3 regions of the Enterobacter huaxiensis genome follow, and region 1 is predicted to be linked to each of the others. Evidence: predicted binding sites of a transcription regulator. Region 1 holds the regulator's gene; each other region holds the start of a gene.
The links. Region 1 encodes LexA, which represses DNA repair genes until DNA is damaged. Its sites were predicted from a motif close to TNCTGTATGTACATACAGNA; they were not measured.
Positions count from the first base shown of each region.

Region 1 (4,779 bases):
CCGTTGACCGTTGGCGTCAGCCAGGCCGGACGCACCGCTTCGATAGGATCGATAGACTCACGCCACTCCGGGACATGATTGTTCAGGTACGTCATCAGCGGCATGGGTTCGCCAAAGTTTACGTAGCCCTGACCAAGGTTGCGCAGCTTGCTCAGCCCGCGCAGCATCTGCGGCAGGCTCTCTTTCTCTTTAGTCGCACCGCGCAGCTCTTTCGCGTAGGTGCCCACTTCCATCACGTGCTCATAGCCAATGTAGATAGGGACAAGCGTAATCGGACGCGTACCGCCGCGCAGCATGGCCTGGATGGTCATCGACAGCGTGCCGGTCTTCGGATCGAGCAGACGGCCGGTACGAGAACGGCCCCCCTCCACGAAGTACTCAACGGAATATCCACGGCTGAACAGCTCGCCCAGATATTCACGGAATACGGTGGAATAGAGCTTGTTGCCCTTGAAGGTACGACGAATAAAGAACGCACCCAGGCGGCGGAAAATCGGGCCCGCTGGCCAGAAGTTCAGGTTGATACCCGCCGCAATGTGCGGAGGTACCAGGCCCTGGTGGTAAAGCACGTAGGAGAGCAGCAGATAGTCCATGTGACTGCGGTGGCAGGGCACATACACAATCTCGTGGCCGTCATGCGCCAGCTGGCGCACGCGCTCGGCGTTATGGACGTTAATCCCCTGATAGAGACGGTTCCAGGTAAAACTCAGGATACGATCGGACAGACGAATCATCTCGTAGGAGAAGTTCGCGGCGATCTCTTCCATCAGCGCAATGGCGTTCTGCTGTGCTTTCTCGTGGGAAATCTTTTTACTGCGCGCTTCGTCTTCAACCGCGCGAGCAATCGCTTTGGAGGCCAGCAGCTTGTTGAACAGATCCTGACGCGCCGGAAGGCGTGGCCCAACGGCCGCCAGGCGCTGGCGTGCGAAGTGCATACGCGCTACGCGAGCCAGTTTTTGCGCAATGATCTTATCGGTCCCGTGCTCGTCCGCCATGCGGCGAAGGGAGACGGAAGGGGAGAAGCGCACAAAGCTGTCGCGCCCAAGCCAGGAGACCGCGAAGAATTTCTGGATGCCGTTAAGCATGCGCAGCGGTGGATTCTCTTCACCCTTTTCGCGGCCCGGACGGCGGCCAAACATGACGGAAACCGGCACCATCTGCACATCCAGGTCAGGATTGCTACGGTGCAGGTCGAGGTAGTCATGGAACAGCTTGATGGACTCTTCTTTCGGCGTGTAATAGGTGAACACGCGCGGCCCGCCGTGGATAAACACGTAGCGTGGCAACAGCGTGCCATCGACTTCCAGCGGTTCAAGCGGGTCGGGTAAATCATGCGCCAGACACTGGGCGCGAAGCGTCAACAGGTCTGCCTTAGAGTTATAAGGCAAAACGTACATAATAGGGCGCGACGTATCGAGCCCTAATTCCAGCGCGGGTTCTGCTGGGATAGACTTACTTTTTACCAGGACGCTTAATGGTAAATTAAGTAATTTGTAGTAAATTCGTGGCCAGCCGGACATAAACGATGTAAAGCCTCTGGTTAATAATGCAATTGCTGCGCAAGGATAACAGAAAGCGCGCAAAATTTCTGTTGTTACCCGTCATACTTCGGCTACAGCGAAACGCGCTGCTGCTAGAGTTACTGACGCTATTTCCAATAAAAGGTTCTATTAATGGCCAATAATACCACTGGGTTTACTCGAATCATCAAAGCTGCCGGCTATTCATGGAAAGGTTTCCGTGCCGCATGGGTCAATGAAGCCGCATTTCGCCAGGAGGGCGTTGCCGCTATCGTCGCGGTTATCATCGCCTGTTTCCTTGACGTTGATGCTATTACCCGCGTACTGCTCATCGGTTCCGTACTTCTGGTGATGATAGTGGAAATTCTTAATAGCGCTATTGAGGCCGTTGTGGATCGGATTGGCTCGGATTTCCATGAGCTCTCAGGCCGCGCGAAAGACATGGGGTCTGCCGCTGTGTTACTGGCGATTATCACTGCGGCTATCACCTGGGTCACGCTGCTTTGGTCGCATTTCCGATGAGCCTCGTAGAATAATTAAGTCCCTGGTTTTTTGTGCAGTTTTTGGTTCCAAATTCGCCTTTGACTGTATATACTCACAGCATAACTGTATATACACCCAGGGGGCGGAATGAAAGCGTTAACGACCAGGCAGCAAGAGGTGTTTGATCTCATCCGGGATCACATCAGCCAGACGGGTATGCCACCCACGCGTGCGGAAATCGCACAGCGTCTGGGCTTCCGTTCTCCAAATGCTGCTGAAGAACACCTTAAAGCGCTGGCGCGTAAAGGCGTGATTGAGATTGTTTCTGGTGCTTCACGCGGCATCCGCCTGCTGGTGGAAGAAGAAACGGGTATCCCGCTAATTGGCCGTGTTGCCGCAGGTGAACCCCTGCTGGCACAGCAGCATATCGAAGGACACTATCAGGTCGATCCTGGCATGTTCAAACCGAGTGCGGATTTCTTGCTGCGCGTCAGCGGAATGTCCATGAAAGACATCGGTATTCTCGATGGCGATCTGCTGGCGGTACATAAAACGCAGGATGTGCGTAATGGCCAGGTGGTAGTGGCGCGCATTGATGACGAAGTGACCGTTAAGCGCCTGAAAAAGCAGGGCAATACGGTACAGCTTCTGCCAGAAAATAATGAATTCTCACCTATCGTGGTGGATCTCCGTGAACAGAGTTTCTCCATTGAAGGTCTGGCAGTGGGTGTTATCCGCAACGGTGAATGGCTGTAATCTCTTCCTGACAGGCTGCGGGTCTCCGCAGCCTGATTGACTTTCCACTCCCGGTATTTTTCATGTCACTGCTGACGGCTTCTGATAAGGCACTGTGGCGTCTTGCGCTGCCGATGATTTTCTCCAATATCACCGTTCCCCTATTGGGGCTGGTGGATACGGCGGTCATTGGTCATCTGGATTCACCCGTTTATCTGGGCGGCGTAGCGATTGGCGCAACGGCAACCAGCTTCCTCTTTATGCTGCTGCTCTTTTTGCGTATGAGCACCACAGGCCTGACGGCACAGGCGTATGGCGCCAAAGACCCGCTGCGCCTGGCGCGGGCGCTGGTTCAGCCGCTCATTCTCGCGCTCGGCGCAGGCGCCTTAATCGTATTGCTGCGTACGCCGCTGATCGATCTGGCACTCCATATTGTGGGCGGCAGCGAGGCGGTACTTGAGCAGGCGCGGCGCTTCCTCGAAATTCGCTGGCTCAGCGCACCCGCCTCACTGGCAAACCTGGTCCTGCTGGGCTGGCTGCTGGGCGTTCAGTATGCCCGCGCGCCGGTTATCCTGCTGGTAGTGGGAAACCTTCTGAACATCGTGCTCGACCTCTGGCTGGTGATGGGCCTGCACATGAACGTGCGGGGCGCGGCGCTGGCGACGGCCATTGCGGAATACGGCACGTTTGTCATCGGCCTGTGGATGGTCTGGCGCGTGCTGGCCATGCGCGGCATCTCCCTCGCGATGCTGAAAACCGCATGGCGCGGCAACATCCGCAAGCTGCTGGCGCTTAACCGTGACATCATGCTGCGCTCGCTCCTGCTTCAGCTCTGTTTCGGCGCGTTGACGGTCTTTGGCGCCCGTCTTGGGCCTGAGATCGTTGCGGTCAATGCGGTACTGATGACGCTGCTTACCTTCACGGCTTACGCGCTTGATGGCTTCGCCTATGCCGTTGAGGCGCACTCCGGGCAGGCCTACGGGGCGCGACAACGCGGTCAGCTGCAGGAGGTATGGCAGGCTGCCTGCCGTCAGGCGGGTCTTGTTGCGCTGGCTTTTGCACTGATTTATGCCTGCTTCGGTAGCCACATCATTGCACTGCTGACCTCGTTACCGGCAATACGCGAACTGGCAGACCGCTACATCGTCTGGCAGATGATTTTACCGGTGGTGGGCGTCTGGTGTTATCTGCTGGACGGCATGTTTATCGGTGCGACGCGGGGCGCCGAGATGCGCAACAGCATGGCCGTCGCGGCGGCGGGCTTTGGCCTGACGCTGCTGACGCTGCCGTATCTGGGCAATCACGGTTTGTGGCTGGCGCTGGCCGTCTTTCTCTCCCTGCGCGGGCTGTCGCTGGCATTCATCTGGCGCCGCCACTGGCGCAACAATACCTGGTTTCCTTCCCGCTCCGATATATCGTGACGGTTAAAGATTCCGAATATGAAAACGGCTGCCGAATCCTTCACTACAATTATTATCACGTCCAGCAGAAAAGAACGTAACGGACGTTACGACCCAACGCTTAACTATGAGGACACGATGATGAATAAAGACGAAATCGGCGGCAACTGGAAGCAATTCAAAGGTAAAGCGAAAGAACAGTGGGGTAAACTGACCGATGACGATATGACCGTCATTGAAGGTAAGCGCGATCAGCTTGTCGGTAAAATCCAGGAACGTTATGGCTACGAGAAAGACAAAGCCGAAACGGAAGTAAAAGACTGGGAAACCCGTAACGATTATCGCTGGTAATCGTAGATAAGCTGTTATCCCTCTGAGGGCGGCCATGGGCCGCCTTTTCTTTTGCCGCTAGCGGGGCTTTTTCTTTACGAGGATAGAGTGATCGTGCTGGCAAACGTCCTGATGGCTACAGGATTCCACTTCTACACAAGCAGAGCACAAACCGTGTGCCTCAATCACATTATGACGCAGGGCAAAGCCCATTCTGGCCGCCAGCGAATGCATAATGTCTTCAACGCCTTCCGCCCCCTCTTCTTTAACCACGCCACAGCGATCGCAGATAAACATGGCCGACGTGTGGG
Region 1 covers NZ_CP043342.1:4,538,400-4,543,178, reverse strand. Annotated here, with positions in the region: gene plsB (glycerol-3-phosphate 1-O-acyltransferase PlsB) at 1-1,520, opposite strand, end outside; gene D5067_RS21680 (diacylglycerol kinase) at 1,674-2,042, shown strand; gene lexA (transcriptional repressor LexA) at 2,151-2,759, shown strand; gene dinF (MATE family efflux transporter DinF) at 2,822-4,159, shown strand; partial or broken gene D5067_RS24110 (hypothetical protein) at 4,156-4,230, shown strand; gene D5067_RS21665 (CsbD family protein) at 4,280-4,489, shown strand; gene zur (zinc uptake transcriptional repressor Zur) at 4,547-4,779, opposite strand, start outside.

Region 2 (4,779 bases), 2.0 Mb from region 1:
AAGCGATTCGTGAGCTGAGCGCGCAGGAGATAGCGTGGAAGAAGCAGGGTACAAAAGAGTATCAGGTGCTGGTGGAGCGCTGTAAGCTCACGATGCATCAGGTTGAGCCGCTGCGCGAGGGGGAAGAAGGGCGCAAGCGGCTGACGTTTGATGAGAATTTACGCCCGAAGTCTGCCACGTAAAAAGAGCGTCAGTTAGCTCGCGCTGGCATAACCCCTAAAGGAAAAACATAAATGCCCTTCCGGGCATTTATGTTTTGGCTACTCTCATGACGTGCCGTTTAAAAAGGCCTGTCGCTACACGTGCATCAGTGGAAAAACAGGGCAATCAAAATAATAATTGGAATGGGTACCCCTAGAAAGAACAGTAATAAAGAGCGCATTTAAAACCTCCCGCATTTTTAACGATTATAAATCACGTTGACGACCACCGAAGGTCGCGCACAGGCTGGCGACAAAGGCACCTGCCAGCAGAGAAATGAACGTCCAGAGCATCAGATAGCTCGTGGCTTTGCGTGCGGCATCCGCAGCCTGCTGAGCTTTCTCCTTCGTTTCTTTTAATTTAGCCTGGGCTTTGTCATAGGTACTCTGCACCCGCTGTTCAGCCTCCTGCTGGCTGATACCCGTATTTTGAGCGATCAACCGAGCGACATACTGACGATCTTCCTGGGGCAAGGTCCCGCTGGTAATGCTGTTTACAAATATCCCCGACACCTCGCTCAGCTGTGCAGGAGAGACGGGCTGTTGAGATGCTGAAGGCGTTGCCGGAGCGGCTGGCGATGCGGGAGCGTCGGCGTTGCCTGGGGCATTCGACCTGAACATCGAATTGACGAAATACTGCATCGACGAACCCTGTTCGTCCTGGGACCCGTTAGCCATGCTCGCGGCACCCGCCGCCGTAGTTAGCGCTGCTCCGCCGGCAACATTCCCCACGATTTTAGCACCTCCTCCGATGACGGAGCTTACGGCGCTTGTGAACAGCGCAGCGGATATGAGCGCCGCGACGGCCCAGGCTAAAAATCCATGTGCAGTATCGCGAAAATAGACTTCATCGCCGCGCGTATCGACCCATTTGGTGCGCAGCCGCCCGGACAGATAGCCGCCCATTCCTGACGCAACAATCTGAGTGAAAGTTAACCATGCTATAGCGGCAATACCCACCGTACCTGCGTCAAGCCCGCGACTTTCCCATGGCGAAACAGACGTAAGACCTAACCCGGCACCCAGGATAAGTAAAATCAAAGAGAGAGAGGCCGCCGCTGCTGCGCCGGCGAAGATTGCGCCCCATGATACAGCGCTGCTGCTCGCGGCGGGCAGCGTCAGACGAGCGTCGGGAGTCGTGCTGTTTATGGCGCTTTCGTGAATGTGAGTCATAACGGTTGTCCTTTAAATAATATATGCGTTCGGAACCAGGAACTTATTGAAGAAACAGGAAATATAACCACCTTCAACACCTGTGCTCTAAAGGAGCCGGGTAGTCCATTTATAAAAAGAAATCCGGTAAAACGTGAAAAAATTCCCATCAGGATGGAAATTCATTCCTTGCACTAAGAAGAGTAGATGATTTTTCGCTAAATGGATTTTGAACTTTAAAAATCCGCTACCGACTCACAACGGCAGCAGAATTATTCAGCATCGGCATCGCGGATGAATAACCGATCTGGTCAGAGACAGGTGAATACGTTTTAAACGCCAGCAGAACGTTCAGGGGGCTGTAATAACGGGGCGGGAAACAGCCATTAAAAGTGGCTACGCTAGCCTGCCTGCTGGCAAAAGGCGAATCAGGCATTGAGTTCGTCTAAATGCTTCAGCAGATCATGGCATGTCTCTTGTAACTCGTTGATCATTCTCGCCACATGGAAACCGTCGCACACGGAGTGATGGACAAGAACGGCGAGTGGCAACAGTATTTTCCCCTCCTGCTCAACGTATTTCCCAAGCGTAAACATGGGGGTGAAAAAATTCTGCATCTTCGCGACGTTGGTATCAAAACTGGTAAAACTTACCCAGGGGATAGCCGATACGAAAAATATATTTTCCGGAGACTCGCCCTTCGGCCAGTAAGCAACGTTGTTGCCATAGCGGGCAACGTCTGCTGAATAGGCGTCCAGGAAGTGGAGAATATTGCCATCATAAGGGCTCCATAAGGATGAGAACGTTTCCGTCTCATTATGGAAAATGGTGTAGCTGGGGTGGACTTCATTCCAGACTATAAGTTCACCATCCTTCATGGCCATACGGAATTCAGCATGCCGGTTCACAGCCTGTGAAAGGAGAAAAATTATTGTAGGGTAAAATTTCCAGCCAAACTTTTTTGTATTTTTTAGCAGCCCGGTAATGTCTAACTGAACGGTCTGGCTGAACGTGCATTGCGCAAAAGACTGAAAGACCTCGAAATGCTCCTTTCTTGCCCAGCGGGATAGGTCAACAGGGGTATATTCTGGGGCTGTTTTTTTCATTTATTAACCTTTTTGAGCAATCGTAAATCAGATGTTTATCTGATTTTTCAGGAGGTAAGCAAGGGTACAGGCACTGAACCGCTTGGGTTGCGAACGCTGCTGTGAGAGTAGCGTATCCCTGTACGGCTGGAAAGGAAATGTGCCCTGCGAAACACATTTTGGCTGCAACGTTCGCCAGGTGCTGTTATACTGTATATAACCACAGTAAAAGGGGCGTATCATGGCTGTTGAAATAAAATATGTTGTCGTAAGAAAAGGTGAAGAGAAAATGACATTTGCCAGCAAGAAAGAGGCTGACGCTCACGACAAACTGCTCGATATGGCGGAAGCGTTCACCGACTGGCTGTTGCAAAGCGGTATACAGCTGGATGAAGCGCAGGCTGAGGATCTTGGGCTGCATCTCGCCGAGCAGAAAGAGGCCGTGCAGCATATTCTGCGTACCAGCAGGCTCCCCGATCTCAACGCCCCGGCGGGAACAGATCGCACGGACTCTGAAGCGGCTGACGGGAAAAAAATCAGAGCCGTGAAGGCTGCCTGATCGCCCGTGCCCATCTTCATTCAGGGGACGTCTCGCTGCCGTTCCCCCGAATGATGCTCAGAGAGGTGTGATTGAAGATCCCCTCGCGATCCAACCTATAACCCAAGATCGCTTAAAGAAGGATGGTCATCTGGACGTCTGCCCAGCGGCCAGTGATACAGACGCTCTGATTCTTCGATCGGCATGTCATTTACGCACGCGAAACGACGCGTCATCAGGCCATCCTGGTCAAACTCCCAGTTTTCATTGCCGTAAGAACGGAACCAGTTGCCCGAATCATCATGCCATTCATAGGCATAGCGCACGGCAATACGGTTTTCTGTAAACGCCCAAAGCTCTTTGATCAGGCGATAGTCCAGCTCTTTTTTCCATTTGCGGTCCAGGAAGGCCTGGGCTTCTTCGCGGTTAGCGGCAAATTCCGCACGGTTTCGCCATTTTGTATCCACGGAGTAGGCGAGGGCAACTTTTGCGGGGTCGCGGCTGTTCCAGCCATCTTCTGCCAGCCTGACTTTTTCGATAGCCGTTTCACGGGTAAAGGGCGGTAACGGTGGGCGTGTGTTCATCTGAATGACCTCTGGTTGATAGTATGTAGACAGATCTGTCTACTTGCGTTAATCTAGGCCTGAAAAATAACGCTGTCAACAACTCAATTGAGGCTGGAACGTGGTGAAAACATCCATTGCGAATAAAGACGAAAAAATTAGCGTCAGAGAGAAAATAGTACTAACCGCGCATGAGCTGTTTTATTCCACGGGGTTTAAAGCAACGGGTGTAGATACCATCATCAGGCAGGCTCACGTGACGAAAGTAACTTTTTATCGTCATTTCCCCAGTAAAAATTTGCTCATTCTTGCCTATTTGCATTATCGGCACGAAATATGGATAGACTGGTTTGAGACCGCGCTGCGCCTGAATGTTGACAAAGGGAGAACTGCGTCGGATGCCCTGGCAGCAACGCTTCACGCGTGGTTTGTGATGCCTTCATTCCACGGTTGCGCATTTATCAACGCCAGCGCAGAAGCGAAATCCGAAGAGGTTGAAAACGAAATAAAAGAAATTTGCCGCAGCCATAAATTAGAGACGAAAGAAAAAATTGCGGCCCTGACGGCTATTTCCGATGAACAACGCCTTAATGAAATTATGTTACTGATCGACGGAGCCATCATTCATGCCCAGATGGGAATGGATGTCGATGCGGTTATTCACGGGCTGAAGAGTGGGCTGGAGAAAATAACCGGGCAGGCAGCGTAGAGCGAGGCGTCATCGGCTCGGCAGAATGAGCCGTTTACACGGTTTTCCCGGTCGGCGGCAGGGGGAAATGCGTATCCGTTGGGATCTCAGCCAAAATGCATGATACTGAACGAAATGGAAAAGCAAGGATTCAGCGTATGACCCTTCATTTACGACACGCCACGCCAGCCGATTCACGCTTGCTCAGCGACCTCGGGTTTCGCATCTATTCCGCCCACTTTAAACCTCTGTGGGTGTCGGAAACGGAGATGAATAATTTCCTGCACGACGAGTATTCTCTCCCCGTGCTCGAACAAAGCCTGAAGGAGAGCGGCGTAGCCTGGTACGTGGCGCAAACCGAACGCCCGATTGGCTTTATGAAAGTCACCTGGGAAGCGGCCATACCGGGCACGAGCGACGTCGGGGTTCTGCTAAATAAACTTTACCTGGACCCAGCTGAAACGGGAAAACACTATGGCAAGTTGATGTTTGAACACGCCGTACGGCTGGCCAGAATTAACGGCAAGCGCTTTTTATGGCTGGAAGTACTCGA
Region 2 covers NZ_CP043342.1:2,577,428-2,582,206, reverse strand. Annotated here, with positions in the region: gene paaY (phenylacetic acid degradation protein PaaY) at 1-182, shown strand, start outside; gene D5067_RS12285 (hypothetical protein) at 408-1,373, opposite strand; gene catA (type A chloramphenicol O-acetyltransferase) at 1,781-2,458, opposite strand; gene D5067_RS12275 (YebG family protein) at 2,679-2,996, shown strand; gene D5067_RS12270 (nuclear transport factor 2 family protein) at 3,092-3,559, opposite strand; gene D5067_RS12265 (TetR/AcrR family transcriptional regulator) at 3,663-4,247, shown strand; gene D5067_RS12260 (GNAT family N-acetyltransferase) at 4,385-4,779, shown strand, end outside.
Region 2: the regulator LexA is predicted to act here: its motif matches at 2,646-2,665, upstream of D5067_RS12275 (YebG family protein).

Region 3 (4,779 bases), 730 kb from region 1:
TATGCCAACGTGCCCGCAGGGCTGCGCGGCTTAGGGATCACCTTTATCACCACCGGGCTAATGGCGCTGGGCTTTATGTCCTTCTCCGGTGTGCAGCTATAAGGGCTAACAGATGGAAATAATTCTTGGCGTGGTGATGTTCACGCTGATTGTACTGGTGCTGTCGGGGCTGATTCTGGCCGCACGCGCGAAGCTGGTGAACGCAGGCGATGTCGTTATTGATATCAACGACGATCCGCAGAATCAGATCCGCACGCCTGCCGGCGACAAGCTGCTTAACACGCTTTCCGGTAACGGGATTTTTGTCTCCTCAGCCTGCGGCGGAGGCGGCTCCTGCGGGCAGTGCCGCGTAAAAGTGAAGGAGGGCGGCGGCGATATCCTGCCAACCGAGCTTTCGCACATTTCGAAACGCGAGGCAAAAGAGGGCTGTCGGCTGGCGTGCCAGGTCGCGGTGCGCCAGAACATGAAAATCGAGCTCCCGGAGGAGATCTTCGGCGTTAAAAAATGGGAGTGCGAGGTTATCTCCAATGATAACAAAGCCACCTTTATTAAAGAGCTGAAGCTTCGCGTTCCAGAAGGAGAGAGCGTTCCGTTCCGGGCGGGCGGTTACATCCAGATTGAGTGCCCGGCGCATACCGTGGCGTATACTGATTTCGACGTACCGGACGAATACCGTGCCGACTGGGATAAATTTAATCTCTTCCGCTTTGTCTCTGAGGTGAAGGAGCCAACGCTGCGCGCCTACTCCATGGCAAACTATCCGGAAGAGAAAGGCATCATCATGCTGAACGTGCGTATCGCCACGCCGCCGCCTAACGTGCCGGACGCGCCGCCGGGCATTATGTCTTCCTACATTTGGTCACTCAAGCCGGGCGACAAGGTGACGATTTCCGGCCCGTTCGGGGAATTCTTCGCTAAAGATACCGACGCGGAAATGGTCTTTATCGGCGGCGGTGCCGGTATGGCGCCGATGCGCTCGCATATTTTCGACCAGCTCAAGCGGCTTGGCAGCCAGCGTAAAATCAGCTTCTGGTACGGAGCGCGTTCGCTGCGGGAAATGTTCTATGACGAGGAGTTTGAACAGCTCGCGCGTGAGAACCCGAACTTTACCTTCCACGTGGCGCTCTCCGATCCGCAGCCGGAAGATAGCTGGACCGGCTACACGGGGTTCATCCACAACGTGCTGTATGAAAACTATCTCAGGCAGCACCCGGCCCCGGAAGACTGCGAGTTCTATATGTGTGGGCCGCCAATGATGAACGCCGCCGTGATCAAGATGCTTCACGACCTTGGCGTGGAAGACGAAAACATCATGCTCGATGACTTTGGAGGCTAATGATGGTGACGTTTCTGGCAACATTCGCCGTGTTTGTGCTGGTGGTATTCGGTATGTCTTTAGGCTGGATCGTTAAGCGTAAAAGCATTCAGGGCAGCTGTGGGGGGATTTCATCTCTCGGTATGGAAAAGGTTTGCGACTGCCCGGAACCCTGCGATGCCCGGAAAAAAAGAATGGCCCGTGAACAGCAGCGCATTATTTAAGTTTTTGTAGGCCGGGTAAGGCAAAGCCTTCACCCGGCGTTCTTACATCCGCTTCTCAACCCTCATTTATTTACTGTATACTTATCCAGTGATGAGTGAGGGCTTACTATGCGCAAAATAATCCATGTCGATATGGACTGCTTTTTTGCCGCAGTGGAGATGCGAGACAACCCGGCGCTGCGGGATATTCCCATCGCCATTGGCGGCAGCCGCGTTCAGCGCGGTGTGATCAGCACCGCCAACTACCCCGCGCGCAAATTTGGCGTGCGCAGCGCCATGCCGACCGCGACGGCGCTCAAGCTCTGCCCGCATCTCACCCTTTTGCCCGGCCGCTTCGAGGCGTACAAGGAAGCGTCGGTGCATATCCGGGAGATCTTCTCGCGTTACACGTCACTGATTGAACCCCTCTCGCTGGATGAAGCCTACCTCGATGTGACTGACAGCCTGCACTGCCACGGTTCCGCCACGCTGATGGCTCAGGAAATTCGCCAGACCATTTTCAACGAGCTGAACCTGACCGCGTCAGCGGGGGTCGCGCCGGTGAAGTTTCTCGCTAAAATCGCGTCCGACTTAAATAAACCCAACGGCCAGTACGTCATCACCCCTGAAGAGGTTCCGGCGTTTTTAAAGACGCTGCCGCTTGGCAAAATTCCGGGGGTGGGTAAAGTCTCGGCCGCAAAGCTTGAAAACATGGGGCTGCGCACCTGTGAAGACGTACAGCGAAGCGACCTCGCCATGCTGCTCAAGCGCTTCGGGAAGTTTGGCCGCGTGCTGTGGGAGCGCAGCCAGGGCATTGACGATCGTGACGTAAACAGCGAACGGCTGCGAAAATCCGTTGGGGTTGAACGCACGTTAATTGAAGACATCCACGACTGGTCTGACTGCGAGACCATTATCACAGAGCAGCTCTATCCCGAGCTGGAGCGGCGCTTAATCAAGGTGAAACCGGACCTGCTGATCGCACGTCAGGGGATCAAGTTAAAATTCAACGATTTTCAGCAGACCACGCAGGAACACGTCTGGCCGCGTCTGAATAAAGAGGATCTTATCGCGACGGCGAAAAAGGCATGGGAAGAACGACGAGGCGGGCGCGGGGTGAGGCTGGTGGGATTGCACGTCACGCTGCTGGATCCGCAGTTAGAGCGGCAGCTGGTTTTGGGATTGTAAAACGCCCGGTGGCGAGAGGTTTTTCACCCTCTCCCTTTGGGAGAGGGCTGGGGTGAGGGTGTTACTTAACTGGGATCGCCTTCAGCAGTTCAGTCAGCAGCGTCCAGTAGTGGCCAACGCTTTCGATATGAACCTGCTCATCCGGCGAGTGCGGGCCGGTGATGGTTGGCCCGATAGACACCATGTCCATCTCCGGATACGGTTTCTTGAACAGACCACATTCCAGACCGGCGTGGATAACCTGAATATTCGGCGTGCTGTTGAACAGACGCTGATAGGTTTCACGCACCAGCGCCATGACCGGAGAGGTTGCATCCGGCTGCCAGCCCGGGTAGCTGCCTTTTGCAGACGTTTTCGCGCCTGCCAGCGTGCCCAGGGATTCCAGCATGCTCACCACGTACTCTTTGCCGCTGTCGATCAGAGAGCGGATCAGGCAGATAATCTCCGCGCTGTCTTCAGCCATGGTCACTACGCCCACGTTCAGCGAGGTTTCGACCACGCCTTTCGCGACGTCAGAGTTGCGGATCACGCCGTTTGGCGTTGCGTTCAGCAGCTGAACGAAGCCGTCGCGTGACCGTGCGGTCAGCGCCGCTTTATCTGTAGAAACAGATTCCAGCACCACGGTCAGGTTTTTCTCTTTCTCAGACAGCTCGTTTTTCAGGATGTCGAGATAAACGCTGGAGAGTTTTTTCAGCTCGTCTGCTTTCGCAGCAGGCACGGCGACGGTGGCGAAGGCTTCACGTGGGATCGCGTTGCGCAGGGTGCCGCCGTTGAAATCTACCAGACGCAGATCCAGCTCGGCCGCGTGGCCCGCCAGGAAACGTGCCAGCAGTTTGTTGGCGTTGCCCAGGCCCAGGTGAATATCGCCGCCGGAGTGGCCGCCCTTCAGCCCTTTCAGCGTCAGCTTGAAGGTCTCGAAGCCAGCAGGAATGGCTTCACGGGACAGCGGCAGGGTAGAGATGAAGTCGATCCCGCCCGCACAGCCCATATAGATCTCGCCTTCTTCTTCGGAGTCGGTGTTGATCAGAATGTCCGCCTGCAGCCAGTTAGCCTGCAGACCGAACGCCCCGTCCATGCCCGCTTCTTCGGTCATGGTCAGCAAGACTTCCAGCGGACCATGCTCAACGCTGTCGTCCGCCAGGACTGCCAGTGCAGAGGCCATACCAATACCGTTATCCGCGCCCAGGGTCGTGCCGCGCGCTTTCACCCACTCACCGTCGATGTACGGCTGGATAGGATCTTTAGTGAAGTCGTGAACGGTATCGTTGTTTTTCTGTGGAACCATGTCCAGGTGCGCCTGCAGCACAACCGGTTTGCGGTTCTCCATGCCTGCAGTTGCGGGTTTACGGATCAGAATGTTGCCAACCTGGTCACGCTCGGCGTGCAGGCCCTTTTCCTTCGCCCAGCCCATAATATGTTCGGCAAGCTGTTCTTCGTGATAGGAAGGGTGCGGAATAGAGCAGATTTTGGCAAAAATATCCCACAGGGGCTGTGGAGATAACTGAGACAGTTCAGACACGATAAGTCTCCTTGTCGATGCACTGCAAAACAATGTTGCAGGTCACAGGGTTAGCAGGTTAATAGTTACCACAAGTCAGGCTTGCGAGATGCCTTTGAGAATACCACTTTCTCCGGCGGCGGGTAGCATAAAGCATGTAAAAACTCAGGCTCAGGGCGCTAAACACTGGTTTTTAGTGCGTCAGATCTCTATAATCTCGCGCAACCTATTTCCCCCTAGAACACTTTTTAAGCCGTTTATAAACAGGCTGGGACACTTCACATGAGCGAAAAATACGTCGTCACCTGGGACATGTTGCAGATTCACGCACGCAAACTGGCTGCGCGTCTGATGCCTTCCGAACAGTGGAAAGGCATTATTGCCGTTAGCCGTGGCGGTCTGGTACCGGGGGCGCTGCTGGCACGTGAGCTGGGTATTCGTCATGTCGATACCGTATGTATCTCCAGCTATGACCACGACAACCAGCGTGAGCTGACCGTGCTGAAGCGCGCGGAAGGCGACGGTGAAGGCTTCATCGTTATCGATGACCTGGTGGATACCGGCGGTACCGCGGT
Region 3 covers NZ_CP043342.1:3,810,917-3,815,695, reverse strand. Annotated here, with positions in the region: gene nqrE (NADH:ubiquinone reductase (Na(+)-transporting) subunit E) at 1-102, shown strand, start outside; gene nqrF (NADH:ubiquinone reductase (Na(+)-transporting) subunit F) at 113-1,336, shown strand; gene nqrM ((Na+)-NQR maturation NqrM) at 1,336-1,539, shown strand; gene dinB (DNA polymerase IV) at 1,648-2,706, shown strand; gene pepD (cytosol nonspecific dipeptidase) at 2,768-4,225, opposite strand; gene gpt (xanthine phosphoribosyltransferase) at 4,487-4,779, shown strand, end outside.
Region 3: the regulator LexA is predicted to act here: its motif matches at 1,611-1,630, upstream of dinB (DNA polymerase IV).